4 regions of the Streptomyces rubrogriseus genome follow, and region 3 is predicted to be linked to each of the others. Evidence: riboswitches for the same ligand, from Rfam matches in the RefSeq annotation. Region 3 holds a riboswitch; each other region holds the start of a gene.

Region 1 (7,233 bases), 480 kb from region 3:
GCGGGCCCGCGCGCTCGGGATCGGTGCCGATGTGGTGTCCCTGGGGCCGGACCTCGACTGGCACGCCGCGCTGGAGTACCTGCACGACCGGCGGGGGGTGCGGCGGCTCATGGTCGAAGGGGGCGGGACCGTCCACACCCAGCTGCTCCAGCAGGAACTCGCCGACGAGCTTCAGCTCGTCCTCGCGCCGCTCCTGGTCGGGGACCCGGCCGCGCCCCGGCTGTTCGGGCCCGGCGCCTACCAGGGCGGGCGGCTGCGGCTGGTCGAGACGCGGCGGATCGAGGACGTGGTGCTGATGCGGTACCTGCCGACCGCACCCGGCACCGGTGACCGCGTCGCCGCCGCCGACCGGCACTGGCTGGCGCTCGCCTGCGAGCTGGCCGAGCTGTGTCCGCCGTCGGACACCGCGTTCAGCGTGGGGGCGGTCGTGGTCGCCGCCGACGGGAGCGAGCTGGCGCGCGGGTACTCGCGGGAGGGCGGTGATCCGGTCGTGCACGCCGAGGAGGCCGCGCTCGCCAAGGTGGACCCGGAGGACCCGCGGCTCGCCCGCGCCACCGTCTACAGCAGCCTCGAGCCGTGTGCCCGCCGGGCCTCCCGGCCCGCGCCCTGCGCCCGGCTCATCCTCGACGCCGGGGTGCGCCGCGTCGTCACCGCCTGGCGGGAGCCGGACACCTTCGTGGCGGGGGCGGACGGCAGCGGGGTGCTCACCGCCGCGGGTGCCGCCGTCGTCGTACTGGCCGAGTACGCGCAGCGGGCGAAGGCACCCAACCGCCACCTGGAGGGGTAGGGAGAGCGGGGCGCCGAGATACCGATGTGCATTCCGCCCCCGGGATGACGTACAGTGGTGAACACAACGACGCGGGGTGGAGCAGCTCGGTAGCTCGCTGGGCTCATAACCCAGAGGTCGCAGGTTCAAATCCTGTCCCCGCTACTGAAGGCCGAGGGCCGGAATCCGAAAGGGTTCCGGCCCTCGGTGCGTTTCCGCAGGTGCCCCGTGTCATCCGGTCGGCCCCTCACCGCTCGCCGCCCGTCCCCGCCCCCGGAACCCTGGAGTGCGGGACGGCAAGCGGCGCGGACGTACGGGGCGGCGGGAGACGAGTGGTGCGGCCAGGTGACGTGGACGACGAGGGAGCGGCCGCCAGGGCCGGCGGACGGCTCCCCGGCGACCCCGTGCCCGACCCGGGTCTCGGCCTCGGCGACGAGGCGCCGGCCGTGCCGCCCTCCGGGCCACCGCCACGCCGGCGGACCGGGTACGGGCGGACCTTCGTGCACGCGCTCCCCGTGCTGCTGATCGTCGTCGCCATCCTGTACGACATCTTCACCCCGAGGTACTTCACCGCCGGGCCCCTCTACACGGCCGCGCCCCTGGTCGCCGCCCCGCTCTACTCGCGGCGCGGCACGGCGCTCACCGGCGTCGCCGTGGTCGTCGCGGTCATCGGACTGCAACTCGGCAAGGGCGTCATCCACTACGTCGACTCCCTCACCGAGCTGATCACCATCGCGACGGTCGCGGTGCTCGCCGTCCTCGTGAACGGCATGGTCCGCCGCAGCAGCGAGCGCCTCGTCTCCGTCCGCGAGATCGCCGAGGCCGCCCAGCGCGCCGTCCTGCCCGAACCCGCCGAGCGGATCGCCGGCTTCGAGATCGCCGTCTGCTACGAGGCCGCGCAGGCCGACGCCTTCATCGGCGGCGACCTGTACGCCGTGCAGGACAGCGCCCGCGGCGTCCGGCTGATCGTCGGGGACGTGCGCGGCAAGGGCATGGGCGCGGTGGCCGCCGTCGCCGTCGTGATCGGCGCCTTCCGGGAGGCGGCCGAGCAGGAGGCGACGCTGGAGGCGGTGGCGCAGCGCCTGGAGCGGGCGCTGGCGCGCGAGGGCACCCGGCGCGACGGACTGGACGCCTTCGAGGGCTTCACCACCGCCGTCCTCGCCGAACTCCCGCACGGCCACGGCACCGTACGCATCGTCAACCGCGGCCATCCGCCGCCCCTGCTCCTCCACGGCGACGGAACCCTCGGCCCGCTGCCCGCCCAGGAGTCGGCGCTGCCGCTCGGCATGGGCGAGCTGGGCGTATGGCCCGACCGGGCGCAGGAGGTCGCCTTCCCCGGCGGCGCCACGCTGCTGCTCTACACCGACGGACTGACCGAAGCCCGGGACGCGAAGGGCGAGTTCTACGATCCGCAGGCGCGGCTGGCCGGCCGCGTCTTCCCGCACCCGGCGACCCTGCTCGACACCCTCGCCGAGGACGTGCGCCGGCACTCCGGGGGCGGCATGGCGGACGACATGGCGCTGCTCGCCGTCCGGCGTCCCCGGCGCGCCGACCATGATCATTGTCACGAGCCGTGACAGCGCGACCTCCCTCCGCATAACAACTGATACAACGTCAGAAGAAAGTGCCGCGAAGGGGAATACCGAGGCCTGGTCAACTCGCCCGGTTTTCACCGGTCGTGAGGCGTACGTCCCGGCCGTATTCGGTAATGATCAAGAGGAACGGCTTGGAATCGGAGCCTCGCGTCTATTAACGTTCGATAACGCAGCGCGGTCGTCCCAGCCGTCACAGAAGGCGGCTCCGTGCGCACGCGCCGAATCCCGCAAGGGAACCGGGGAACCACCACATTGGGGTGAATCGGGCGTATGCCGCCGTGGGAACACGGTCGGCAGACACCCGTAGGAGACCTTCCTGCTCCGAACCCGTCAGCTAACCCGGTAGGCGAAAGGAAGGAAAGGAGTACGCCCACGTGGCGTCAAACCGGCCTGCCCCCGAGGCCCCGTCCGCGCCCAGTGGGCACGGCACCGACACCTTCGGCTACGACGGCTACCGCGCCGAAGAGGGTCCCTGGGAGGAGTGGAATCCCACCGCGGAATCCATCCGCCCCGTACGCGGCCGGCACCGCGTGGCCAAGCAGCGCGGCGGACTCGCCCGCAGCTCCACCGTCCTCGGCGTCGGTGTCATAGCCGCCGTCGGAGCGGGCGGCATGGCCAGCGCGCAGACCGGCAAGCCCCCGGTGTCCATCTCCATGCCGGACCTGCCGAACGTGGGCTCGCTCATGCCCGGCGGTGACGAGGAGCCGGAGCCCGAGGGTTCCGCCACCCCGCTCAGCGGCATCACCCAGGCGGTCGCCGCCGACAGCGCGGAGGGCACCGACACCACCGGCGCCGGCGAGTCGCTGCGGGCCCGGATCATGGCGCAGGCCGAGCAGCAGCAGGCGCAGGTCGAGACCAAGGCCGCCGCCGAGGCCGCCGCCGCGGCGGAGAAGAAGGCCGCGGAAGCCGCCGCCAAGGCGGAGAAGGAGGCCGAGGAGAAGGCCGCCGCCGCCAAGAAGAAGGCGGAGGAGGAGGCCGCGAAGAAGGCCGAGGCCGAACGGCTCGCGAAGCTGGCCAAGCAGTACACGCTGCCGACCTCCTCGTACACGATCTCCTCCACGTTCAACCAGGCCGGCTCCCTCTGGTCCTCCGGTCACCACACCGGCCTCGACTTCGCCGCCCCCACGGGCACGCTGCTCAAGGCTGTGCACAGCGGCACCATCACGTCGGCCGGCTGGGACGGGTCGTACGGCTACAAGACGGTGCTCACCCTCGACGACGGCACCGAGCTCTGGTACGCGCACCAGTCCTCCATCAACGTCAGCGTCGGCCAGAAGGTCGCCACCGGTGACGTCATCGGCCGCGTCGGCGCCACCGGCAACGTCACCGGCGCCCACCTCCACCTCGAGGTCCACACCGACGGCGGCACCGGCATCGACCCGATGGCCTGGCTGCAGAGCAAGGGGCTCACCCCCTGATCCGCCCCGCCTTCGACGCGCCCCGCTGATCCCCGGCGGTCCTGACGGCGACCCCCCGACGCCAGGGCTGCCGGTTTGCGGGGATTTTGCGCGCCTGCCGGAATCGCCCGCTCCGGTGCGGTCGTTGAGTCCGTACATGACTTCTCTGCGCAAGCTCGGCTCCTCCGACCTCGAGGTCTTCCCCCTCGCCCTCGGCGGCAACGTCTTCGGCTGGACCGCCGACCGGGACCGGTCCTTCGCCGTCCTGGACGCCTACACGGCGGCCGGCGGCAACTTCGTCGACACCGCCGACTCCTACTCCGCCTGGGTCGACGGCAACAGCGGCGGCGAGTCCGAGACCGTGCTCGGCGAGTGGTTCGCGGCCCGCGGCAACCGGGATGACGTCGTCCTCGCCACCAAGGTCAGCCAGCACCCCGAGTACCCGGGCCTGTCCGCCGCGAACATCAAGGCCGCGGCCGACGCCTCGCTGCGCCGCCTGGGCACCGATCACATCGACCTGTACTACACCCACTTCGACAAGCCCGAGGTGCCGGTCGAGGAGATCGTCGGCGCGCTCGACGAACTGGTGAAGGCCGGCAAGGTGCGGCACATCGCCGCCTCCAACATCTCCGCCGAACGGCTCGCGGCGTCCCTGGAGTTCTCCGACCGCGAGGGCCTGGCCCGGTACGTCGCCCTCCAGCCGCACTACAACCTGGTCTCCCGCGACACGTACGAGGGCGAACTGCGCGACCTCGCCGAGCAGGCGGGTCTCGCCGCCGTGCCGTACTACGCCCTCGCGGCCGGCTTCCTCACCGGCAAGTACCGGCCCGGCACGGAGGTGGACAGCCCGCGGGCGGGCGGTGCCGCCAGGCACCTGGAGACCGAGCGGGGCCGCCGGGTGCTGGCCGCCCTGGACGAGATCGCCGCGGCCCACGAGGCTCCCGTCGCCACGGTCGCCCTCGCCTGGCTGGCCGCCCGGCCGACGGTGGCGGCGCCGATCGCCTCCGCGCGCACGGTGGAACAGCTGCCGGCGCTGCTGGGCGTGGCCGAGCTGAGCCTGACGGAGGACGAGATCGGGAGGCTCACCCGGGCGTCCGCCTGAGCGGCCGGCCGTCGCGTCGCGGACCTACGGCCAGTGCGGGCCGGGCGGGGCGTACGGCTGGTACGGCGGCACGTACGGATAGTGCGGGGCCTGTGTGGCGTAGGGGACCTGCGGGGCGTGGGGACCGGATGCCGCACGGAGGCCGTACGCGCCGTGCGTGCCGTACGCGCCGTGCGTCCCGCCGTACGGATACGCCCACGGCGGCACCGGCACGGGCGGCGGGGCGGTGGCGCGGGCCGCGTGCTCCAGGGCCGGGCGGGCGAGGTCCCGCAGGTGCCACAGGGCGTCCAGCAGCGCCCGCTCCCGTACGGCGAAGTCGGCGCCCGCCCTGCCCCGGCGGCCCCGCCGCCGCAGGAACGCCACCGAGGTCGCGCAGGCCTCGTACCGCGCCACCGCCCGCGCCCCTTCCTTCCCGGCGTGCCGGCGGGCGTACTGCCGGGCGATCCGGCGGGCCCGCATCGAGCCGAGCGCGTACGGCTCCGCGGGCGTGAGCCATCCGGCCATGACGTACGCGGGCAGCTCGGCCCGTACGGTGCCCAGTTCGCGCTGCCGGGTCCAGATCACCAGCCAGGTCAGCAGGCCGAAGGACGGCACCATGAACGCCGCGTACACGGCGAAGAAGCCGTACTCGCCGAACGCGGCCGAGCCGTTCCACAGGGCGTGCATGCCCATCGCGAGCAGCAGCCCGGCCAGCGGGAGCAGCGCCCGGCGCAGCCGGTGCCGGCCGGTCGAGAGCGCGGCGATCCCGAAGCCGATGCCGGTGAGCACGGTGAACAGCGGGTGCGCGAACGGCGACATCACGACCCGCACGAAGAAGGTCGCCGCGGTGACGGAGGCGATGCCGCTGTCGCCGGTGAGCTGGTCGGTGCCGAAGGCGGTGCCCAGGTAGAGGATGTTCTCGGTGAAGGCGAAGCCGGTCGCGGTGACCCCGGCGACGACCACGCCGTCGACGATGCCGGTGAAGTCCCGCCTGCGGAAGAGGAAGACCAGGAGGACGGCGGCGGCCTTGGCGGACTCCTCGACGACCGGCGCTATGACCGTGGCGCCCAGGGTGTCCGCGCTCGCCGGGTCGGCGGTCGCGGTGGCTATCCAGCGGGTCGCGAAGCTGTTGGCGACGATCGCTATCAGCGCCGCCGCGCAGGCCCCCCAGGCGAAGCAGAAGAGCAGGTTCCGCCAGGGGCCGGGGTCCACCCGGTCCAGCCAGCGGAAGGCGGCTATGAGCAGCGGCACCGGCAGCACCGCCAGGCCCAGCCCCACCAGGAACCCCTGTGTGCCGGTCTGTTCGCGCACCAGGGCCAGGATCACCAGGCCGGAGAGCGCGAGCAGGGTGATCAGCGCGCCGTAACGGACCCAGGCCCGCTGCCACCAGTGCGTATGCCGGTGCACATGGGTCGGATACGGGGGACAGGTGGCCACGGCAGGACCCTAACCGTTGGGGAGCGGCTCCTTGTGCTGTACGCGACGGAAGAGCAGGTCGTTCACCACATGTCCCTTGTCCAGTCCCTGGCCCTCGAAACGGGTCAGCGGCCGGTGCTCGGGGCGTGGCGCGAATCCGCCGCCGGGCACGGTGTTCTCGAAGTCGGGGTGCGCGCTCAGCACGTCGAGCATCTGCTCGGCGTACGGCTCCCAGTCGGTGGCGCAGTGCACCACGGCCCCCGGAGCGAGCCGGGTCGCGGCCAGGGTCAGGAACTCCGGCTGGATCAGCCGGCGCTTGTGGTGCCGCTTCTTCGGCCACGGGTCGGGGAAGTAGACGCGCAGCCCGGCGAGGGAGTCGGGGGCGAGCATCTCGCGCAGCAGGATGATCGCGTCGCCGTTGGCCACCCGGATGTTGGACAGCTCCCGTCGCTCCGCGAGGCCGAGCAGGTTGCCCTGGCCGGGGGTGTGGACGTCGGCGGCGAGGATGTTGGTGTCCGGGTCGGCGGCGGCCATCCGGGCGGTGGCCTCGCCCATGCCGAAGCCGACCTCCAGGACGACGGGGCGGGCGTTGCCGAAGAGTTCGGGGAGGTCGACGACCCGCCGGCCGTCGATGTCCAGGCCCCATACCGGCCACAGCCGTTGCAGCGCGTCCGCCTGCCCGGCGGTCACCCGGCTCCGCCGGGGCTGGAAGCTGCGGATCCGCCGCTCGAAGTGCGACCCGGCGGGATCGGCCTTCGGCCCGTCGGGGAAGCGGGGCTCGCCCTTGGCGCGGACGTGCCGCAGGGAGGCGGATGCGGCCTCGGGGGTGTGGTGGGAGTCAGACACAATGCGTCGATTTTAGACCGCGCACGTGGTTGCGACTGCCTGTAGATGTAGTTAGAGTCTATAACGTAAGCGATTGGCTGAAGCGACAGTCGTGCCCGTGGGGAGAGACACCGTGATTCACCACCAGATCCG
Region 2 (7,233 bases), 1.3 Mb from region 3:
CAGTCCTCGCCCTTCAGGAACCGCTGGCAGCGCACCCCGCCCGTGGCGCGACCCTTGCGCGGGTACTGGTCGAACGGCGTGAGCTTGGCCGTGGTCTGCACGGAGTCGTCCAGCGTGCCGCGCGATCCGGCCACCGTGAAGACCACCGCGTCCATAGCCGGGTCCACCGCCGTGAAGGAGATGACCTTGGCCCCGTCGGCGAGCTTGACCCCCGCCACGCCACCCGCCGGACGGCCCTGTGGGCGGACCTGCGAGGCCTGGTAGCGCAGGAGCTGCGCGTCGTCCGTGATGAAGACCAGGTCCTCGTCACCGGTGCGCAACTCGACCCCGCCGACGATGCGGTCGCCGTCCTTGAGGGTGATGACCTCCAACTCGTCCTTGTTGGACGGGTAGTCGGGCACCACCCGCTTGACGACGCCCTGTTCCGTGCCGAGCGCCAGCCCCGGCGAGGACTCGTCCAGCGTGGTCAGGCAGACGACGTCCTCGTCGTCCTCCAGGGACACGAACTCGGCCAGCGGCGCGCCGCCCGCGAGATTCGGCGTCGGCATCGCCTCCGGGAGCTGGGGCAGGTCCACCACGTTCACCCGCAGCAGCCGCCCGCCGGACGTCACCACGCCCACTTCGCCGCGCGCGGTGGCCGGCACCGCCGAGACGATCAGATCGTGCTTGACGCGCTTGGCCCCGGCCTCCGTGACGAGAGGCTCGTCGTTCGCGGTGCGGGCCAGCAGGCCCGTCGACGACAGCAGCACCCGGCACGGGTCGTCCGCCACCTGGAGCGGCACGGCGGCGACCGGGGCGCCGCTCGACTCCAGCAGAGTCGTACGCCGGTCGGTGCCGAACTTCTTCGCCACCGCCGCCAGTTCGGCCGAGACCAGCTTGCGCAGCTCCGCGTCCGAGTCGAGGATCCGGGTCAGCTCCTCGATCTCGGCGTTCAGCCGGTCCTTCTCGGACTCCAGCTCGATGCGGTCGTACTTGGTGAGCCGGCGCAGCGGCGTGTCCAGGATGTACTGAGTCTGGACGTCGCTCAGAGAGAACCGCTCCATCAGGCGCTGCTTGGCCTGCGCGGAGTTCTCGCTGGAGCGGATGAGGCGGATGACCTCGTCGATGTCGACCAGGGCGGTGAGCAGGCCCTCCACCAGGTGCAGCCGGTCGCGCTTCTTGCTGCGGCGGAACTCGCTGCGGCGCCTGACGACGGTGAAGCGGTGGTCGAGATAGACCTCCAGCAGCTCCTTGAGGCCCAGGGTGAGGGGCTGGCCGTCGACCAGGGCGACGTTGTTGATGCCGAAGGACTCCTCCATGGCCGTCAGCTTGTAGAGCTGCTCCAGGACCGCCTCGGGCACGAAGCCGTTCTTGATCTCGATGACCAGGCGCAGTCCGTGGGCGCGGTCGGTGAGGTCCTTGACGTCCGCGATGCCCTGGATCTTCTTCGCGCCGACCAGGTCCTTGATCTTCGAGATGACCTTCTCCGGGCCGACCGCGAAGGGCAGCTCGGTGACGACGAGACCCTTGCGGCGGGCCGTCACCGTCTCCACGGACACCGTCGCGCGGATCTTGAAGGTGCCGCGGCCCGTCTCGTACGCGTCCCGGATGCCGGGCAGGCCGACGATGCGGCCGCCGGTGGGCAGGTCGGGGCCCGGCACGTGCTTCATCAGCGCGTCCAGGTCGGCGTTCGGGTACCGGATCAGATGCCGGGCAGCCGCGATCACCTCGCGCAGATTGTGCGGCGGCATGTTCGTGGCCATGCCGACCGCGATGCCCGAGGCGCCGTTGACCAGCAGGTTCGGGAAGGCGGCGGGCAGGGCCACCGGCTCCTGCTCCTGGCCGTCGTAGTTCGGGGCGAAGTCGACGGTGTCCTCGTCGATGGACTCCGTCATCAGGCCTGCGGCCTCGGCCATCCGGCACTCGGTGTACCGCATGGCGGCCGGCGGGTCGTCGTTGCCCAGCGAGCCGAAGTTGCCGTGGCCGTCCACCAGCGGCACCCGCATCGAGAACGACTGGGCCATGCGGACCAGGGCGTCGTAGATCGACGCGTCGCCGTGCGGATGCAGCTTGCCCATGACCTCGCCGACGACGCGGGCGCACTTCACGTAGCCGCGCTCGGGCCGCAGGCCCATCTCGTTCATCTGGTAGACGATGCGCCGGTGCACCGGCTTGAGGCCGTCGCGGGCGTCCGGCAGCGCACGGGAGTAGATGACCGAGTACGCGTACTCGAGGAAGGAGCCCTGCATCTCGTCGACGACGTCGATGTCGAGGATCTTCTCCTCGTACGAGTCGTCGGGCGGCGGGGTCTTCGTACTACGGCGGGCCATCGCTGCCGGCTCCTTGCTGAAGCGTGAACGGTGATCTGACGCCGTCCATTGTGGACTGCGGCACTGACAGCGACCGACCAGGACCCGTCACGGGCTGCCGGCCCGGCGCTGCCCGCAGGGTACGCCCTCGTCCCGGGGTGCCGTCCGCGCAGCCGTCTCCGGCGGCCCGTCAACCGCGTTCTCGCTCTCGGCGTACGAGGCCCGGGAACTCCACCGGCCGCCCGCACGCTTGCATACAGTGGCAGGACCGGCGGAATTCCGCAGTTCCGCCCATGGATTCCACCCGGTGGTTCACCCAGTGACTCCACCAGGATCTCGCGATCGAAGGGACGTACATGCCCATGGGTCACACGGCCACAGCCCAGGCAGGCTCCGGCGGCCTGACAGCGACCGAGCACCGCCTGGCCAACGGCCTGCGCGTGGTGCTCTCCGAGGACCACCTGACCCCGGTCGCGGCGGTGTGCCTCTGGTACGACGTCGGCTCGCGCCACGAGGTCAAGGGGCGCACCGGCCTGGCTCACCTTTTCGAGCACCTCATGTTCCAGGGCTCCGCCCAGGTCAAGGGCAACGGCCACTTCGAGCTGGTGCAGGGCGCCGGCGGCTCGCTCAACGGCACCACCAGCTTCGAGCGGACCAACTACTTCGAGACCATGCCCGCCCACCAGCTGGAGCTCGCCCTCTGGCTGGAGGCCGACCGCATGGGCTCCCTGCTCGCCGCCCTGGACGACGAGTCGATGGAGAACCAGCGGGACGTCGTCAAGAACGAACGCCGCCAGCGCTACGACAACGTCCCCTACGGCACCGCCTTCGAGAAGCTGACCGCCCTCGCCTACCCGGAGGGCCACCCCTACCACCACACGCCGATCGGCTCGATGGCAGACCTGGACGCGGCGACCCTGGAGGACGCGCGCGCGTTCTTCCGCACCTACTACGCGCCGAACAACGCGGTGCTCTCGGTCGTCGGCGACATCGACCCCGAGCAGACACTCGCGTGGATCGAGAAGTACTTCGGCTCCATCGCCTCGCACGACGGCAAGCAGCCGCCCCGGGACGGCGCGCTGCCCGACGTCATGGGCGGGGAACTGCGGGAGGTCGTCGAGGAGGAGGTCCCGGCCCGCGCCCTGATGGCGGCCTACCGCCTGCCGGAGGACGGCACGCGCGCGTGCGACGCGGCCGACCTGGCCCTGACCGTCCTGGGCGGCGGCGAGTCGTCCCGCCTGTACAACCGGCTCGTCCGCCGCGACCGCACCGCCGTCGCCGCCGGGTTCGGCCTGCTCCGGCTCGCCGGGGCGCCCTCCCTGGGCTGGCTGGACGTGAAGACGTCCGGCGACGTCGAGGTGCCGGTCATCGAGACGGCCATCGACGAGGAGCTGGCCCGCTTCGCCGAGGAGGGCCCCACGGCCGAGGAGATGGAGCGCGCCCAGGCCCAGCTCGAGCGCGAGTGGCTGGACCGCCTGGGCACGGTCGCCGGCCGCGCGGACGAACTGTGCCGGTACGCCGTCCTGTTCGGCGACCCGCAGCTCGCCCTCACCGCCGTGCAGCGGGTGCTCGAGGTGACCGCGGAGGAGGTCCAGGAGGTCGCCAAGGCCCGCCTGCGCCCCGACAACCGCGCGGTGCTCGTCTACGAGCCCACCGCCCCCGCCGACGAGACCGACGCCACCGACGAGAACGAGGAGGCGGCCAAGTGACCGAGCTCGCCACCATGGAATTCCACGCCCAGCCGCAGGCCGGCGAGCCCAAGCCGTGGGCGTTCCCCGCCCCCGAGCGCGGCAGCCTCGACAACGGCCTCACCGTGCTGCGCTGCCACCGCCCCGGCCAGCAGGTCGTCGCCGTCGAGGTGCTCCTCGACGCCCCCCTGGACGCCGAGCCGGCCGGTCTCGACGGCGTCGCCACCATCATGGCGCGCGCCTTCTCCGAGGGCACCGACAAGCACTCCGCGGAGGACTTCGCCGCCGAGCTGGAGCGCTGCGGCGCCACCCTGGACGCGCACGCCGACCACCCCGGCGTCCGGCTGAGCCTGGAGGTGCCCGCCTCGCGCCTCGGCAAGGCACTCGGCCTGCTCGCCGACGCCCTCAGGGCGCCCGCCTTCGCGGACGGCGAGGTCGAACGGCTGGTGCGCAACAGGCTCGACGAGATCCCGCACGAGCTGGCCAACCCCTCCCGGCGTGCCGCCAAGGAACTCTCCAAGGAGCTGTTCCCGGCCGACGCGCGCATGTCGCGCCCGCGCCAGGGCACGGAGGAGACGGTCGAGGCCATCGACGCGGCGGCCGTACGCGCCTTCTACGAGCGGCACGTCCGCCCCGCCACGGCCACCGCGGTGGTCGTCGGCGACCTCACCGGCGTCGACCTGGACGCGTTGCTCGGCGACACCCTGGGCGCCTGGACCGGCTCGGCCGCCGAGCCGCGTCCCGTGCCCCCGGTGACCGCCGACGACCGGGGCCGGGTCGTCATCGTGGACCGTCCCGGCGCCGTCCAGACGCAGCTGCTGATCGGCCGCACCGGCGCCGACCGGCACGACCGCGTGTGGCCCGCGCAGGTGCTCGGCACCTACTGCCTGGGCGGCACCCTCACCTCGCGCCTGGACCGCGTCCTGCGCGAGGAGAAGGGCTACACCTACGGTGTGCGGGCGTTCGGCCAGGTCCTGCGCTCCGCGCCGGACGGCACGGGCGCCGCGATGCTCGCCATCAGCGGATCCGTCGACACCCCCAACACCGGTCCCGCCCTGGAGGACCTGTGGACGGTGCTGCGCAAGCTGGCCGCGGAGGGGCTCACCGACGCCGAGCGCGACGTGGCCGTGCAGAACCTGGTGGGCGTGGCGCCGCTGAAGTACGAGACGGCGGCGGCCGTGGCGAGCACGCTGGCCGACCAGGTCGAGCAGCACCTGCCCGACGACTTCCAGGCCACGCTCTACCGTCAACTGGCCGCCACGGGCACCGTGGAGGCCACCGCGGCGGTCGTGAACGCCTTCCCGGTGGACCGTCTCGTGACGGTCCTGGTCGGCGACGCGGCGCAGATCAAGGAGCCCGTCGAGGCCCTCGGCATCGGCGAAGTCACCGTGGTGGCGGCCGAGTAGCGGCACGCGCGCGCGGCGGCCCCGGTGACCGGTGTGTCACCGGGGCCGCCGTTTGTCCGGATTGGGGGAGTGGTTGCTCGTCTGCCCTGTGGCGTGCGCTACAAAAAGCCTGTTGCGTTTGAGGATTGAACGCAGCCGCGTTTAGCGTCGTCCGGGCTGTTCGTCAGGCAGTGCGCCGCATCCGCGGCACCGGACAGTCATCGCCGAGTCCCCGTACGGCGCGAGCCAGGGGAGCCGGGGACCCATCGAAGTCCCTGGGGTGAATCGGACGCCCGCGCGCACCGCGAGGGGGTCCGTAGGAGACCTTCCACCTCCGAACCCGTCAGCTAACCCGGTAGGCGAGAGGGAAGGAAAGGACAAGCCTCTACATGGCGTTCACGCGCGCCACCGGGAAGCACCGCCGTCCCAGTCGGGTGCACCGCACCACCGCCCGCGCGGCGGGTGTCGCGGCCCTCGCCACCACCGGCGTGGTCGGCACCCTCGCGGCTCCGGCGCTGGCCGCCGAGCCCGAGGTGGAACAGACCGGGCTCACCCCGGTCGTCACCATCGGCGACTCCATAGCCGACGAGATCGACGCCCAGGCCCTCGCCCAGAAGCAGGCGGCCGCGGACGCCGCCGCCCGCGAGGCGGCCCGCGAGCGGGCGGCCGAGGCGGCCAAGGAGGCGCGCGAGGCCAAGGAGCGCGCCGCGCGGGAGGCGGAGCGCGAGCGCCTCAACACCTTCGTCGCGCCGATCACCGCCTCGTACGTCTCCACCGCCTACCAGGCCGGCAGCTCCCTGTGGTCCTCCGGCAGCCACACCGGCATCGACTTCCACGCCTCCAGCGGCACGTCCGTGCACTCCGTGGGCGTCGGCACCGTCGTCGAGGCCGGCTGGGGCGGCGCGTACGGCAACCAGGTCGTGATCAGGATGCACGACGGCACGTACACCCAGTACGGGCACCTGTCGTCCATCGGCGTCTCGGTCGGCCAGTCGGTCGAGCCCGGCCAGCAGATCGGCGTCTCGGGTGCCACCGGCAACGTCACCGGACCGCACCTGCACTTCGAGGCCCGTACCAGCCCCGAGTACGGCTCGGACATGGACCCCGTCGCCTATCTCCGCTCCCACGGAGTGAACGTCTGACGAAAAAGCCCCGGCTTCCCGAGTCGGGGCTTTTTGTATTCCATGCCGGCTTGATTGGCCTAGAGTCGCTGAAAGCGCGTCCATCGTCGACGTTTCTGGGGATCAAGGCGGAGGTCGGTCATGCGTATTCCGGCACATTCGGTGTGCACGGCGATTCGGGACGACATCGTGACCGGCGTCCACGGACGCGGGAGCCGGCTCACCGAGGAGATCCTCGCCCGCCGTTACGGCGTCTCCCGCGTCCCCGTCCGCGAGGCCCTGCGCACGCTGGAGGCGGAGGGCTTCGTGGTGACCCGGCGGCACGCGGGCGCGTGCGTCGCGGAACCGACCCGGCGGGAGGCCGCCGACCTGCTGGAGACCCGCACGCTCCTCGAGCCGCTCGGCGCCTCCCGGGCCGCGCGGCGGCGCACCGACGCACACCTCAAGGTGCTGCGCGGCCTGGTCAGGCTGGGGCAGGAACGGGCCGGGCGGGGCACCGTGGACGAGCTGCGCTCCCTGGGCGGCTGGTTCCACGAGACCCTCGCCAGGGCGGCGGACAGCCCCTCCCTGACCGCGCTGCTGACCCAGCTCCGCCACAAGATCGCCTGGATGTACGTCGTGGAGGCACCGGTCGGACCGGTGGAGCACTGGGCGGAGCACGCGGCGATCGCCGACGCCGTGGCCCGGGGCGACGCCGAACGCGCGCGGGCGCTCATGACCCGGCACATCGAGCGGTCGGCGTCCGGGTACC
Region 3 (7,233 bases):
ACCACCAGCCGGCCCCGTGCCCCGGCCGCCAGATCGGCGACCGCGCCCTGGGTGACCAGCCGGCCCTGTGCCATCACGGCGGCGTGGGTGCACACCTGCTCGATCTCGTCCAGCAGGTGGGAGGAGAGGAAGACGGTGGTGCCGTCGGAGGCCAGTTCGCGCACGAGGGTGCGGATCTCGCGCATGCCCTGCGGGTCGAGACCGTTGGTCGGCTCGTCCAGCACCAGCAGCCGGCGCGGCTGGAGCAGCGCGGCGGCGAGCCCCAGCCGCTGCTTCATCCCGAGCGAGTACGCCTTCGCCTTCTTGCCGCCGGCGGCCGCGAGGCCCACCCGGTCCAGCGCCGCCCCTACGCGCTCGCGCCGGGTGCGCGGGTCGGCGGTCGGGTCGGCGGCGTCGTAGCGCAGCAGGTTGTCCCGACCGGAGAGGAAGCCGTACAGGGCCGGGCCCTCGATGAGGGCGCCGACCCGGGGCAGTACGGCGCGGGCCGCGCGTGGCATGGGCCGGCCGAGGACCCGGGCGCTGCCCGAGGTGGGTTCGATCAGCCCCATCAGCATGCGGATGGTGGTGGTCTTGCCGGAGCCGTTGGGCCCGAGGAAGCCGAAGACACTGCCCGCCGGGACGGTCAGGTCCAGACCGTCGACGGCGAGCTGTCCGCCGCGGTAGCGCTTGGTGAGCGCGCGGGTGGCGATGACGGCGTCATCCGCGCTCTCCTGGTCCGGGCGCTCCGGCTCCGTGGCGGACGCTTCGGCCATCGGCTCCCTCTTCTCGTCCTCTTCGCCGTACGGGTGGGGGTGCTGCGGGATCCTACTTCGCGGCGTCGGCCGCCTTCACCAGCGCGTCCTTGGTGACCGCACCGGCGTAGACCTTGCCGTCGTCCGTGATCAGGGCGTTGACCAGGCGGGTCTTGAAGACCGTGCCCGAGCCGAAGTCGCCCTTGACCTGGTCGCCGAAGGAGCCGAGGAAGCCGCCGAGGCCGCCCAGGTCGCCCGCGGAGTCCGTGGGCAGGCCGCCCTCAGCGCCGGTGTCGAAGGTGGCGATCGAGTTCCAGCCCTCGCCGATGACCTCGATGCCGTCCATCCCCTTGGCGAGCTCGCCCTCGGCCCCGCGGCCGTGCTCCGGGGCCCCGGCCCGCTCGCCGGCCTCGTCGGCCTCGGTGACCTTGGCCCCCTCGGGTGGCGTGAAGTCGAACGTCGACGCGTCCGGCTTGGCGAAGCTGACCTTGGTGAAGCCCACGTCCACGACGGCGGCGCCGCCGCTCGCCGGGGTCAGGGTGAACTTCAGCGGCGTGCCGGTCTCGGCATCCACCGCCACGGTGATCGCACCGACCGTCGATCCGTCCTGCTTGGGCTCGACGACCAGGCGGTAGGCGTCCCGGCCGGCCACCTGCGCGGTACCGCCGACGGTCACGGACGTGGTGTCGTCGACCGCCTTGAGCGCCTGGTCGGCGAAGTCCTTCGGGGTGGCCGGCACGTCCTGGCCCGGCACGTCCTTCTCCGGCCGCCCGGCGCCGTCGGCGGCGGTGGAGTGGTAGACCTCGTTGGACGAGCTGTCGTAGCCCCAGACGTCCTTGCCGTTGTGGATCAGGCTGTACTCGGCGGCGTTCTCCAGCAGGGACAGCTTCTGCCGGTCGGGGCCGTCGGCCGCGACGCGCAGCGTGTGGCTGCCGGACACCAGCTCGGTGAGCTTGGCCGAGGGGTCGGCGGCGGAGCCCTCGCCATCCCCGCCGGAGCCCGGACCTCCGGACATTCCGGACATCAGGCCGCTCTCCAGCCCGCCGAGGTCCGGCAGACCCAGGTCGGTGTTGATGCGCACCGTGCCGGACAGCTGCTGGACGTCCGACTCGGCGATCTTCTCTATGAGCTGCTCCGCCGTGACCTTCGGCAGGTCGGGGTCGCCGGAGTCGGCGAGCGCGGGAACGAGCCCGATCGTCGCGGCCGCCACTCCCATCACCGCGACCGGGACGACGTACCGCGCGGCCTTGCGCCGTCCGGCCCGCAGCTCCTCGCCCTCCCGGGCGGTCGTGTTGTCGTCGGAATCGATCGGTGCCATGTGTGCCCTACCTCCGTCGTCGGCGGCGGCTGTCTCGCGACCTCGCACTCGTTCACCCGTGAGCCGCCATTCTCACCCGAATCGGTGAGGATTGGTGTTTTTCCGTGGTGTCCATCTGACCAAATCGCCGGAGCACAAGCGTCAGACCGCGGGCTCAACTCCGCCTACTCCTGCGGGATGACACGCAGGGGCGCCGACTCCCCCGCCCCGTAGGGGCCGGCGCGGACCGCGCAGGCGGCGACGGACCGCGGAGGGCGGTCAGCCGGCCCGGTGGACCACCGCGTCGCACAGCTCCACCAGCGCGGCCTTCGCGTCGCACTCGCGCAGCGGGGCCAGCGCCGCCCGGGCCTCCTCCGCGTACCGGACGGTGTCCCGGCGGGCCTGCTCCAGCGCGGGGTGGGCACGCAGCAGGCGCAGCGCCTCGGCGTGCCGCGCGTCGTCGCTCAGGTCGGAGTCGAGCAGCTCGCACAGCGCGAGGTCCTCGGCGAGTCCCAGCCGGGCCGCCCGCTCGCGCAGCCGCAGCACGGGCAGGGTGGGGATGCCCTCGCGCAGGTCCGTGCCGGGCGTCTTGCCGGACTCGTCGGAGTCGGAGGCGATGTCCAGGACGTCGTCGGCGAGCTGGAAGGCGACGCCGAGCCGCTCGCCGTACTGGGTGAGGACGTCCACCACCGTCTCGTCGGCGCCGGACATCATCGCGCCGAACCGGCAGGAGACCGCCACCAGGGAGCCCGTCTTGCCGCCCAGCACGTCTAGGTAGTGGTCGACCGGGTCGCGGCCGTCCTGCGGGCCGGCCGTCTCCAGGATCTGACCGGTGACCAGCCGCTCAAAGGCGAGGGCCTGGACGCGGACCGCCTCGGGTCCGAGGTCGGCGAGGATCTGGGAGGCGCGGGCGAACAGGAAGTCGCCGGTGAGGACCGCGACCGAGTTGTCCCAGCGGGTGTTCGCACTGGGCACCCCGCGCCGCACGGCGGCCTCGTCCATCACGTCGTCGTGGTACAGCGTGGCGAGGTGGGTCAGCTCCACGACCACGGCCGAGGGCACGATCCCGGGGGCGTAGGGGTCACCGAACTGGGCCGAGAGCATCACCAGCAGCGGCCGGAACCGTTTCCCGCCGGCCCGCACCAGGTGCTGGGCGGCCTCCGTGATGAACGGCACCTCGCTTTTGGTTGCCTCAAGCAACCCTTCCTCGACAGCAACCAATCCGGCCTGGACATCGGCTTCCAGAGCCTGGTCCCGCACGCTCAGCCCGAACGGCCCGACGACGGTCACGAGGGGTCTCCTGTCTGCTGGTGTCTACTGGCGATTACCTGGTTTGTCGATAGGTCGCTGCCACCACTCAAGTCAGCGTATCCGGTCACGTTTCGATCACCGCTAGCGCCCACCGTTACAGGCTGGTCGGTATCGGATCATTAACGGTATGTTTTTGATCAGGTGATATGAGCAGATTTTGATTGATATCGCCAGAGGGGACGAGCCGGAGCCGGAGGGCGAACGGGCCGGAGCCGCCACCGAAGATCCCATCACTCCTCCCAACGGCCCGCACTTCGAGAACGTCACCCGATCGACACGCCCGCCCCCTCCTTATGCGCCACCCCTCCACCGCCCTCTCCCCTTCCCCGCTTCCCACCCCTCCCCGCCCGACACCCGAAGCCGTCCCCACCCGCGGCCGGTTGGCTCCCAGTTGGGCTTAATGCCCCATTTGCCGTGCTTGTTGAAGCCAGTGAGTTGGCTCACTCCGGACGACCTACAGGCAACCCGGCCGGAACCTGTGCCCTCCCTTTGCCCCGCAAGCCAGTTGGGGATTGGCAGCAGCAAAGGATCAAGAGCCATATAGGCCTCAGACCAAGGTCAACAGGCATGTTGGGTGATTCCTGCACTTGTTCCGGACATGTGCTCTCGCATACGTTCCCGGCCTGTCGGGTGGACGCCGAATCCTGCCACCGCCCGTCGCACAGTCATCCACCCAACAAACTCGCAGGCAGGAGCGGGGGACCCAGGTAAGTCGCCGCACCGGTCACCACCGGAGCGGCTCGGGGTGAAGCCGTACCCGTCAGGGCACGGCCGGGCACCTCCCCGCCCGAACCCGACAGCTCACCTCGTAGGCGTAAGGAGAGGGACACCGCATGTCTGCCAACGGTCAGAACCGTCACGCCCGCACCAGCCGCCTCGCCCGCAAGCTCGCCGTGGCCGGCACCGGTGCCGCGGTGCTCGCGCTGCCGCTCATCGGCGCCACCACCGCTTCCGCGGCCACCCCGGCCGCCGCCACGACCGCCACCACGGCGGCCACGGCCTACCCGGACAACCTCGACGGCTGGATCCGCGAGTCGCTCGACATCATGGCCCAGCACGGCATCCCCGGGACCTACGAGGGCATTCACCGCAACATCATGCGTGAGTCCTCCGGCAACCCGCTCGCCATCAACAACTGGGACATCAACGCCATCAACGGCACCCCGTCCAAGGGCCTGCTCCAGGTGATCGACCCGACCTTCCAGGCGTACCACGTCGAGGGCACCTCCTGGGACCCGTACGACCCGGTCGCCAACATCACCGCCGCCTGCAACTACGCGGCCGACCGCTACGGCTCGATGGACAACGTCTTCAGCGCGTACTGAGCCGTACGCCGCCCGAACCTCGCCTAAGAGGTACCGAAGATCCGCTCGAGGACGACGGCCACGCCGTCGTCCTCGTTCGTCGTGGTGACCTCGTCGGCCACCGCCTTGAGTTCGGGGTGCGCGCCGGCCATGGCCACACCGTGGGCCGCCCACTGGAACATCGGGATGTCGTTGGGCATGTCCCCGAAGGCGATCGTCCGCCGCCGCTCCAGACCCAGGTGCTCGGCGGCCAGCGCCAGACCGGTGGCCTTGGTGATGCCGCAGGGCTGGAGCTCCACCGTGCCGGGCCCCGACATGGTGACCGTCGCGAGGGAACCGACCACCGCGCGAGCCGTCGCCGCCAGTTCGTCGTCGGTCAGCTCGGGGTGGCGCAGCAGCACCTTGCTGATCGGCCTGGACCACAGCTGCGCACGCTGCTCGACGCGCACCGCGGGCAGCGTCGGGTGGGGCATCAGGTAGTCCGGCTCGATGAGTGTCAGCCCGTCGACGCCGTCCTGGTCCACGGCCGCGTGCACCTGGCCCACCTCGGCCTCGATCTTGCCGAGCGCGGTCTCGGCCAGCTCCCGGTCCAGGGTGACCGACCACAGCATCCGGTGCGCGCCGGCGTCGTACACCTGCGCGCCCTGTCCGCACACCGCGAGCCCCGTGCAGCCGAGCCGGTCGAGCAGCGGGCGCACCCGGGGGGCCGGGCGCCCCGTCACCACCAGGTGCCGCGCACCCGCCCCGGCGGCCCGCGCCAGCGCGGCCAGCGACCGGTCGGAGACGGTGTCGTCGCCTCGGAGCAGCGTGCCGTCCAGGTCGGTGGCGACGAGTGAATACGCGGTGCGGTCCATGATCAGAGAATACGGACACCGCACCCGTCCGACTCACCCGTGACCGCTTCCGAGCGAGGGCGTAGCGAGTGCGCTCGAACCCGCACGGCGTTGCACGACGACGCCCGAGGATGTCCGAAACCTGATACATCATCGGCTAAAGCCCGTTCAGGGCCTGTGCACCGGTTGGCGGCGGCATCGCACGCTACCTGCCCGCCGGGTGCTCCCCGTGGTGCCTTCCGCCCCCGAACCCGGACCGGGCGCCGCCGCCTTCGGCGGTACTGCCCAAGAGCGGCACGTCACCCGTAACGTGTGGCCGGACCGCGTGCGTCACGTGACGCACCCCGATCACGTGACACAACGGCACACCCGGCACACCTGACACACCCGGCACACTTGACACACCCAGTACAGCCGCCGTCACGCAACGGCACACACGGCGCGCACGGCGCACATGGCGAGCACGAAAGCGAGGCAGCACCCGATGCCCCCCTTCGATGTCCCCGAGGGCGACCCCTTCGGCCCGCACAACCTTCCGTACGGCGTGTTCTCGATCCCCGGCTCGCTCGACCGGACGGACCGGACGGTGGGCGTCCGGCTGGGCGACCACGTCCTCGACGCGGGGGCGGCGGCCCACGCGCTCGGCTCGCCGTACGCGGCCCTCCTCGCGCAGCCCACCCTCAACCCGCTGCTGGCGGCCGGGCGCACGGCGTGGTCGGACGTGCGGCGCGCGCTGACGGCGTGGGTGACGGTCCCCTCCCACCGCGAGACCCTGGAGCCGTTCTTCCACCCGCTGTCGTCGGTGACCCTGCACCTGCCCTTCGAGGTCGCCGACTACGTCGACTTCTACGCCTCCGAGAACCACGCCCGCAACGTCGGCCAGATCTTCCGCCCCGACGCCGCCGACTCCCTCACCCCGAACTGGAAGCACCTCCCGATCGGCTACCACGGCCGCTCCGGCACGGTCGTCGTCTCGGGCACGGACGTCGTGCGCCCGTCGGGGCAGCGCAAGCCCCCGGCCGACGCCGCACCCGTCTTCGGCCCGTCCGTCCGGCTCGACATCGAGGCGGAGGTCGGCTTCGTCGTGGGTGTGCCGTCCGAACTGGGCAGTCCGGTCGCGCTCGGCGACTTCCGCGAGCACGTCTTCGGGCTCTGCCTGCTCAACGACTGGTCCGCGCGGGACGTCCAGGCCTGGGAGTACGTCCCCCTCGGTCCGTTCCTCGGCAAGTCCTTCACCACGTCGGTGTCGGCGTGGATCACCCCGCTGGACGCGCTGGAGGAGGCCCGGGTGGCGCCGCCCGAGCGCACGCACGAGCTGCTGCCCTACCTGGACGACACGAACACCGACCAGGACGATCCCGGCGGCTACGACCTGCGGATCTCCGTCGCCGTCAACGGCCACGTCGTCTCCGAGCCGCCGTTCTCCACCATGTACTGGACGGCCGCCCAGCAGTTGGCCCACATGACGGTCAACGGAGCCTCGCTGCGCACCGGCGACCTCTACGGCTCGGGCACGGTGAGCGGGCCCACCGAGCGGGAGCGGGGGTCGCTGCTCGAACTGACCTGGAACGGCCGCGACCCGCTGGAACTCCCCGACGGCAAGCGGACGTTCCTGGAGGACGGCGACGTGGTGACCCTGTCGGCCTGGGCCCCGGGCCCGGACGGTGTCCGGGTGGGGCTGGGAGAGGTGACCGGGCGAGTGGTCGGCCGGGGGGTCGGGCAGGGCGTCTGACGGTACGCGCGCGACGCCACGGCCG
Region 4 (7,233 bases), 2.4 Mb from region 3:
TTCGCCGAACGGTTCCCCGACCGGGTCTGGGACGTCGGCATCGCCGAGCAGCACGCCGCGGTGTCCGCCGCCGGCCTCGCCACCGGCGGACTGCACCCGGTCGTCGCCGTGTACGCCACCTTCCTCAACCGCGCCTTCGACCAGCTCCTGATGGACGTGGCACTGCACCGCTGCGGCGTCACCTTCGTCCTGGACCGGGCCGGCGTCACCGGTGTCGACGGGGCCTCGCACAACGGCATGTGGGACATGTCCGTCCTCCAGGTCGTCCCCGGGCTGCGGATCGCCGCCCCGCGCGACGCCGACCAGCTGCGCGCCCAGCTGCGCGAGGCGGTCGCCGTGGACGACGCGCCGACGCTGCTGCGCTTCCCGAAGGAGTCCGTCGGTCCCGCCGTACCCGCCGTCGACCGGATCGGCGGCCTGGACGTCCTGCACGCCGCGGACCGGCCCGAGGTGCTGCTCGTGTCGGTGGGCGTGATGGCACCCGTGTGCCTCGGCGCCGCCGAACTCCTCGAGGCCCGAGGCATCGGCTGCACCGTCGTCGACCCCCGCTGGGTCAAGCCCGTCGACCCGGCGCTCGCGCCCCTCGCGGCCGAGCACCGCCTGGTGGCCGTCGTCGAGGACAACAGCCGCGCCGCCGGGGTCGGCTCTGCGGTGGCACTGGCGCTCGGCGACGCCGAGGTCGACGTCCCCGTGCGCCGCTTCGGCATCCCCGAGCAGTTCCTCGCGCACGCCAAGCGCGCCGAGGTGCTCGCGGACATCGGCCTCACCCCGGTCGACGTCGCCGGTCGGATCGCCGCGAGCCTGGCCCTCGCCGAACCGGTCGGGGAGGGGCCCGGGAAACCGGCAGTGGAACAGTCCGGCGACGGACGGATCGTCATGCCAGCCCAAGGAGAGAACTGAATGACCAAGGAGTTCGACCTCGCCGCGCTCTTGGCCGAGCGCGGAGCCGAGCGGTACGAGCTGCACGCCAAGCACCTCAACCACCAGCTGCCGCGCATGCTGCACACCATCGGCTTCGACAAGGTCTACGAGCGTGCCGAGGGCGCGCACTTCTGGGACGCGGACGGCAACGACTACCTGGACATGCTCGCCGGGTTCGCGGTGATGGGCCTGGGCCGCCACCACCCGGTCGTCCGCAAGGCGCTGCACGACGTGCTCGACGCCTCGCTCGCCGACCTGACCCGCTTCGACTGCCCGCCGCTGCCCGGGTTGCTGGCCGAGAAGCTGCTCTCCTACAGCCCGCACCTGGACCGCGTCTTCTTCGGCAACAGCGGCACCGAGGCCGTCGAGACCGCGCTCAAGTTCGCCCGGTACGCGACCGGCAGACAGCGGATCCTGTACTGCACGCACGCCTTCCACGGACTGACCGCCGGCTCGCTCTCCGTCAACGGCGAGGACGGCTTCCGCAAGGGCTTCGCACCCCTGCTGCCCGACACCGCCGTCCCGCTCGGCGACCTGGACGCCCTGGCTCGGGAGCTGAAGAAGGGCGACGTGGCGGCCCTGATCGTGGAGCCGGTCCAGGGCAAGGGCGTGCACGAGGCCCCGCCCGGCTACCTGCTCGCCGCGCAGGAGCTGCTGCACCGGCACAAGGCGCTGCTGATCGCCGACGAGGTGCAGACCGGCCTCGGCCGGACCGGCAAGTTCTACGCCTACCAGCACTCGGACGGGGTGGAGCCCGACCTGGTCTGCGTGGCCAAGGCGCTGTCCGGCGGTTACGTCCCGGTGGGGGCCACCCTGGGCAAGGACTGGATCTTCCAGAAGGTGTACTCCTCGATGGACCGCGTGCAGGTCCACTCGGCGAGCTTCGGGTCCAACGCACAGGCCATGGCCGCCGGGCTCGCGGTGCTGTCGGTGATGGAGAACGAGGAGATCGTCGCGAACGCCGCCGCGGTGGGGGAGCGGCTGAAGTCCCGGCTCGCGGAGCTGGTGGACCGCTACGAGCTGCTCGCCGACGTCCGGGGCCGCGGACTGATGATCGGCATCGAGTTCGGCCGTCCGAGGTCCCTGAAGCTGCGCAGCCGCTGGACGATGCTGCAGGCCGCGCGGAAGGGACTGTTCGCGCAGATGGTGGTCGTGCCGCTGCTGCAACGGCACCGGATCCTGACCCAGGTGTCCGGCGACCACCTGGAGGTGATCAAACTGATCCCGCCGCTGATCGTCGACACCGCCGACGCCGACCGGTTCGTCGACGCCTTCACGGAGGTGATGGAGGACGCGCACAATGGCGGTGGCCTGATGTGGGACTTCGGGAAGACCCTGGTCAAGCAGGCGGTGGCCAACCGTTGAGCGCAGCCTCCGGTGTTTTTGCCTCTGAGGCAAGGAATTTGCCTGACGGGCAAGTTTCGGGCTGAATGGAGGCATGAGTTCCTCCGAGACCGGCCCCGCCGAGGGGTCGGTCGCCGCCGTCGCGCCCCAGCTGCGTGAGCTGCGGCGGCGGGCCGTCCTCACATTGGAGGCCGCGGCCCGCGCCGCGGGGCTCTCGCCCGCCCACCTCTCCCGCCTGGAGACCGGGCAGCGCCAGCCCTCGCTGCCGATGCTGCTCTCCCTCGCCCGGGTCTACGGTACGACCGTCGCCGAGCTGCTGGGCGAGGCGGCCGCGGACCGGGATGCCGTAGTGCGGGCCGCCGACATGGAACCCACCGCCGCGGGCGGCTGGACGTACTGGCGGGCCGGAGCGCCGGGCCGCGGCATGCAGGCCCTGCGCGTCCAGGTTCCGTACGGCTCCCAGGGCGACGTCGTGCGGGTGCACCCCGGCGAGGAGTGGCTGCACGTCCTGCGGGGCCGGCTGCGACTGCGCCTCGGGGACACCGAGCACCGGCTCACCGCGGGGGACAGCGCCCACTTCGACTCGATGACCCCGCACCGGATCGCCGCGCAGGACCCCGACGGGGTCGAGCTGCTGTTCGTCCACACCCTGCTGCAGAGCCCGACGGCCGCCCCGTGCCTCGGCCCGACCCCTGGAGAGACGCCATGAGCACCATGCAGGAGAAGTTCCCGCGCGCCCTGTGGGTGCGGCTGATCGTCTACATCGCCCTGGGGCACGTCTTCGGCGGCTTCCTCTACCTGCTGTTCGAGGTGGGCGCCAAGTAGCGCCGGCCGCGGGCGGGTGGCTCAGTCCAGCATCCGCTCGCGCAGCCGCTCCCGGGTCGCGGGAGTGAGCCGCAGGCCCTGCTCCAGGTAGGCGTCGACGCCGCCCCACGTCTCCTCGACGGTCTCGAAGGCCGCCGCCAGGTACTCGGCGCGCGCGTCGAACAGGGGGCTGAGCAGCTCCATGACCTCGGGGGAGTAGGCCGAGGCCGCGGAACCGCTGCGGCGCACCTTGTAGCGGCGGTGCGCGGCATTCGACTTCAGGTAGTCCTCGACGACGGCCTCGCGCTCGACACCGAGGGCGAGCAGCGTGACGGCGATCGACAGGCCCGCGCGGTCCTTTCCGGCGGCGCAGTGCATCAGGGCCGGGACGCTGTCCTCGGCGAGCGCGTGCAGGATGCGGGAGTGCTCCGCGGTGCGCTCCGTGACGATCGCGCGGTAGGAGCCGATCATCCGGTCCGCGGCCTTGCCGTCGGCCAGGATCTCGCGCAGCTGGTCGAGGTCGCCGTCACGGACCATCTTCCAGAACTCGGCGCCGTCGGCCGGGTCGCTCAGCGGCAGGTTCACATTGCGCACGCCCGGCAGCTCGACGTCCGGGCCCTCGAGCTTCTGGTCGGCCGCGTTGCGGAAGTCGAAGATCGTGTGCAGGCCCAGCGAGGCCAGGAACGCGGCGTCCTCCCCGGTGGCGTGAGCCAGGTGACCGCTGCGGAACAGCACCCCCTGCCGCACCCGCCGCCCGTCCACGGTGGGCAGGCCGCCCACGTCCCGGAAGTTGCGCACACCGGTCAGCTCGGGTTCGGTCGACGGGACCTGCTGCGTCACGGGGGCTCCTCCCACTCCGCCCCGCCGCCGCTGCTCGCCGGCGGGCTCCACCCGACGATACGGCATCACCCGGACGCGAAATGGCGCCCCGAGGGATATTCCGGGCCGATAAGGCCCTTCTGTCCGAATTGGTATCTTAATTACAACTGGCCCTGAAATGGCGGAGGGTGAATGAGGGGCGCGTGAGCAGCGTCATATCCGTGACCGTGCGTTGCCCGTCATGTTCACGTAATTCAACTGTTTCTCAAGGGGCTTTAAGCAAAAGCGTGCCGCGGAAATCGACGCAGGGTTACCGGACATTCCCGTAAAGGATCAATCGGAACACCTGCCGGGGGAACCCTTCGCTTGTCCCTGTGCGTCTTGGTCCCTTACGTTCACCACCGATCCGGACGGACGCCTAATCCTGCCGCCGACCGGAGCCCGCACTCATCGACCACCCGTACACGGCAGGAGCGGGGGACCCACAGGTAGAACTGCCTGTTCCGGTTCCCGGAACGGCTTGGGGTAAAGCCGCGTTTCGGCGCGGCCGGGCATCTCCAGCCCGCACCCGACAGCTCACCTCGCAGGCGCCGGAGAGGAATTCGCCATGCCCGCGAAGGGTAAGCACCGCCGTACCAGGGCCATGCGCCTGACCCGCACCATCGCCGTCGCCGGGACCGGTGGCGCCGCGCTCGCGCTCCCGCTGATGGGTGCCGCCGCCGCCAACGCCGCTCCCGCGCACTCCGTTTCCGAGCAGGCCGTGCACTCCGTTCCGGCGTCGGCCAAGAAGGCCGCCGCCGAGAAGAACTCCGACTCGCACACCTACACGGTGAAGAGCGGCGACTACCTCTCGAAGATCGCCGACGAGCAGGACGTCGACGGCGGCTGGAAGAAGCTCTACGCGGACAACCGCGAGGCCGTCGGTTCCGACCCGTCGCTGATCCACCCCGGCCTCAAGCTGTCGATCGGCGGCCAGGCCGCCAAGTCGTCGGCGCCGTCCTCCGCGCAGTCCGAGAAGCCCGCGCAGAAGTCCGCCGAGAAGCCTGCCGCGAAGCCCGCCGCGAAGCCGGCCCAGAAGTCGACGGACGTCGAGAAGGCCTCCTCCTCGGACTCCGGCAGCCAGTCCACGGGCACCACCAGCGGCTACACCTCCCCCGTCGCGGGCGGCACCGTCGGCACCCCGTACCACCAGTCCGGCAGCATGTGGTCCAGCGGCTACCACACCGGCACCGACTTCGTCGTCCCGACCGGCACCTCCCTCAAGGCCGTCGGCGCGGGCACCGTCGTCTCGGCCGGCTGGGGCGGCGCGTACGGCAACCAGGTCGTCATCCAGCTCGCCGACGGCCACTACGCCCAGTACGCCCACCTCTCCTCGCTCTCCGTCTCCGCCGGTCAGTCGGTGACGGCGGGTCAGCAGGTCGGCCTCTCGGGCGCCACCGGCAACGTGACCGGCCCGCACCTGCACTTCGAGATCCGCACCACGCCGGACTACGGCTCGGACATCGACCCGCTGGCGTTCCTGCGCTCGCACGGCGTCTCCGTCTGACGACCGGTTCCGCGCGGCCCCCGCGCACCGGAGGCCGGACCCCGATCCCCGGGTCCGGCCTTCGGCGTGTCCGGACCCCGGTGCAGGCGCCGTGCAGGGCCCTCGCCGTATTCCGGAATTGACGAATACTTTAGGCGTGGCCTTTCTCACCGCCCGTCAATCCCTTCCTACGGTCGCGTAGGTCACATTCCAAGGTGAATCATGGGCCGATGTGGCAGACGATTCGAAGAGTGACAGCAGAGCAGTGATCGGGTCGTACGTGGCGGTGGGGGACAGCTTCACCGAGGGCGTCGGCGACCCCGGCCCCGACGGGGCGTTCGTCGGCTGGGCCGACCGGCTCGCCGTACTGCTCGCGGACCGGCGCCCCGAGGGCGACTTCACGTACACGAACCTCGCCGTGCGCGGCAGGCTCCTCGACCAGATCGTGGCGGAACAGGTCCCGCGGGTCGTCGGACTCGCGCCCGACCTCGTCTCGTTCGCGGCGGGCGGCAACGACATCATCCGGCCCGGCACCGATCCCGACGAGGTCGCCGAGCGGTTCGAGCTGGCGGTGGCCGCGCTGACCGCCGCGGCCGGAACCGTCCTGGTGACCACCGGGTTCGACACCCGGGGGGTGCCCGTCCTCAAGCACCTGCGCGGCAAGATCGCCACGTACAACGGGCACGTCCGCGCCATCGCCGACCGCTACGGCTGCCCGGTGCTCGACCTGTGGTCGCTGCGGAGCGTCCAGGACCGCAGGGCGTGGGACGCCGACCGGCTGCACCTGTCGCCGGAGGGGCACACCCGGGTGGCGCTGCGCGCGGGGCAGGCCCTGGGCCTGCGCGTCCCGGCCGATCCGGACCAGCCCTGGCCGCCCCTGCCGCCGCGCGGCACGCTCGACGTCCGGCGCGACGACGTGCACTGGGCGCGCGAGTACCTGGTGCCGTGGATCGGGCGCCGGCTGCGGGGCGAGTCGTCGGGCGACCACGTGACGGCCAAGGGGACGCTGTCTCCGGACGACATCAAGACGCGGATCGCCGCGGTGGCCTGACACCGAGGCCGGTGCTGTCCCGGCGGGCCGGTGCACCGGCTGGCCGGTGTCCCGACGGGCGCTAACGCCGCGTCGGTGTCAACGCCGCCCGCTCCAGGCCCAGTTCCCGGGCCAGGGCGTCGTCCACCCACGCCTGCGCCCGGGCCCGCGACACCGTGCCCGTGTACGAGGTGAGCTGCACCGCCAGCCCGTCCAGCAACGCCGTCAGCCGCAGGGCCGCGGCGTCCGGCTCGGGGCAGGAGAACTCACCGGCGGCCACGCCCTCGGCGATGACCTCGGCGATCGCCGCCTTCCACTGGCGGTCCAGCTCGCGCGCGACCTCCCGCAGCGCGGGCTCGCGCGGCGCCGCCGCCCAGCCCTCGATCCACAGCCGCCAGCCCTTGGCCGGCCCGGTCGGCGCGTACCACCGCACGGCCGCCCGCAGCCGGCGCAGCGCCGACGTGCGACGGGCCAGCAGCCCCCGCAGATGGGCGAGGTCGTCCTCGGCGGCATGCGTGAACGCGGCGGCGACCAGGCGCTCCTTCGTGGAGAAGTGGTAGAGCACCAGGGCGTTGCTGACGCCGAGCGCCGCGGCCACGTCGGCGATCCGCAACGCCGCCACGCCCCGCGCCGATATCTGCTCGATGGCGGCGCCCAGCAGCTCCTCGCGCCGCTCCGCCACGCTCAACCGCACTCTCCCCACGCACGTCACCCTATACAGGCGCCGGGACGTGCGCCGACGCCCTTCCCGGTCGCGACGGACCGGGGGAACACGGACGTCGCATCCGTC

The links. Region 3 has a riboswitch for cyclic di-AMP ahead of Sru02f_RS34750 (transglycosylase SLT domain-containing protein). Riboswitches for the same ligand answer to the same signal wherever they lie in the genome.
Region 1: another riboswitch for cyclic di-AMP. It lies ahead of Sru02f_RS37050 (M23 family metallopeptidase); the one in region 3 lies ahead of Sru02f_RS34750 (transglycosylase SLT domain-containing protein).
Region 2: another riboswitch for cyclic di-AMP. It lies ahead of Sru02f_RS28810 (M23 family metallopeptidase); the one in region 3 lies ahead of Sru02f_RS34750 (transglycosylase SLT domain-containing protein).
Region 4: another riboswitch for cyclic di-AMP. It lies ahead of Sru02f_RS24565 (M23 family metallopeptidase); the one in region 3 lies ahead of Sru02f_RS34750 (transglycosylase SLT domain-containing protein).

The regions. Positions count from the first base shown of each region.
Region 1 is NZ_CP116256.1:8,201,634-8,208,866, reverse strand. It holds gene Sru02f_RS37065 (dihydrofolate reductase family protein) at 1-787, shown strand, start outside; tRNA gene Sru02f_RS37060 (tRNA-Met) at 858-931, shown strand; gene Sru02f_RS37055 (PP2C family protein-serine/threonine phosphatase) at 1,117-2,343, shown strand; cyclic di-AMP (ydaO/yuaA leader) riboswitch at 2,568-2,725, shown strand; gene Sru02f_RS37050 (M23 family metallopeptidase) at 2,736-3,779, shown strand; gene Sru02f_RS37045 (aldo/keto reductase) at 3,916-4,860, shown strand; gene Sru02f_RS37040 (PrsW family intramembrane metalloprotease) at 4,885-6,276, opposite strand; gene trmB (tRNA (guanosine(46)-N7)-methyltransferase TrmB) at 6,286-7,101, opposite strand; gene Sru02f_RS37030 (Dabb family protein) at 7,193-7,233, shown strand, end outside.
Region 2 is NZ_CP116256.1:6,407,512-6,414,744, reverse strand. It holds gene Sru02f_RS28825 (DNA gyrase/topoisomerase IV subunit A) at 1-2,309, opposite strand, end outside; gene Sru02f_RS28820 (M16 family metallopeptidase) at 2,645-3,997, shown strand; gene Sru02f_RS28815 (M16 family metallopeptidase) at 3,994-5,382, shown strand; cyclic di-AMP (ydaO/yuaA leader) riboswitch at 5,574-5,738, shown strand; gene Sru02f_RS28810 (M23 family metallopeptidase) at 5,751-6,503, shown strand; gene Sru02f_RS28805 (GntR family transcriptional regulator) at 6,624-7,233, shown strand, end outside.
Region 3 is NZ_CP116256.1:7,725,061-7,732,293, forward strand. It holds gene Sru02f_RS34735 (ABC transporter ATP-binding protein) at 1-752, opposite strand, end outside; gene Sru02f_RS34740 (LolA family protein) at 805-2,049, opposite strand; gene Sru02f_RS34745 (polyprenyl synthetase family protein) at 2,308-3,318, opposite strand; cyclic di-AMP (ydaO/yuaA leader) riboswitch at 4,000-4,168, shown strand; gene Sru02f_RS34750 (transglycosylase SLT domain-containing protein) at 4,173-4,664, shown strand; gene Sru02f_RS34755 (HAD family hydrolase) at 4,688-5,497, opposite strand; gene fahA (fumarylacetoacetase) at 5,961-7,208, shown strand.
Region 4 is NZ_CP116256.1:5,359,451-5,366,683, reverse strand. It holds gene dxs (1-deoxy-D-xylulose-5-phosphate synthase) at 1-900, shown strand, start outside; gene Sru02f_RS24585 (aspartate aminotransferase family protein) at 901-2,286, shown strand; gene Sru02f_RS24580 (helix-turn-helix domain-containing protein) at 2,360-2,974, shown strand; gene Sru02f_RS24575 (DUF6126 family protein) at 2,971-3,090, shown strand; gene Sru02f_RS24570 (tyrosine-protein phosphatase) at 3,112-3,909, opposite strand; cyclic di-AMP (ydaO/yuaA leader) riboswitch at 4,334-4,493, shown strand; gene Sru02f_RS24565 (M23 family metallopeptidase) at 4,496-5,434, shown strand; gene Sru02f_RS24560 (SGNH/GDSL hydrolase family protein) at 5,679-6,464, shown strand; gene Sru02f_RS24555 (TetR/AcrR family transcriptional regulator) at 6,526-7,146, opposite strand.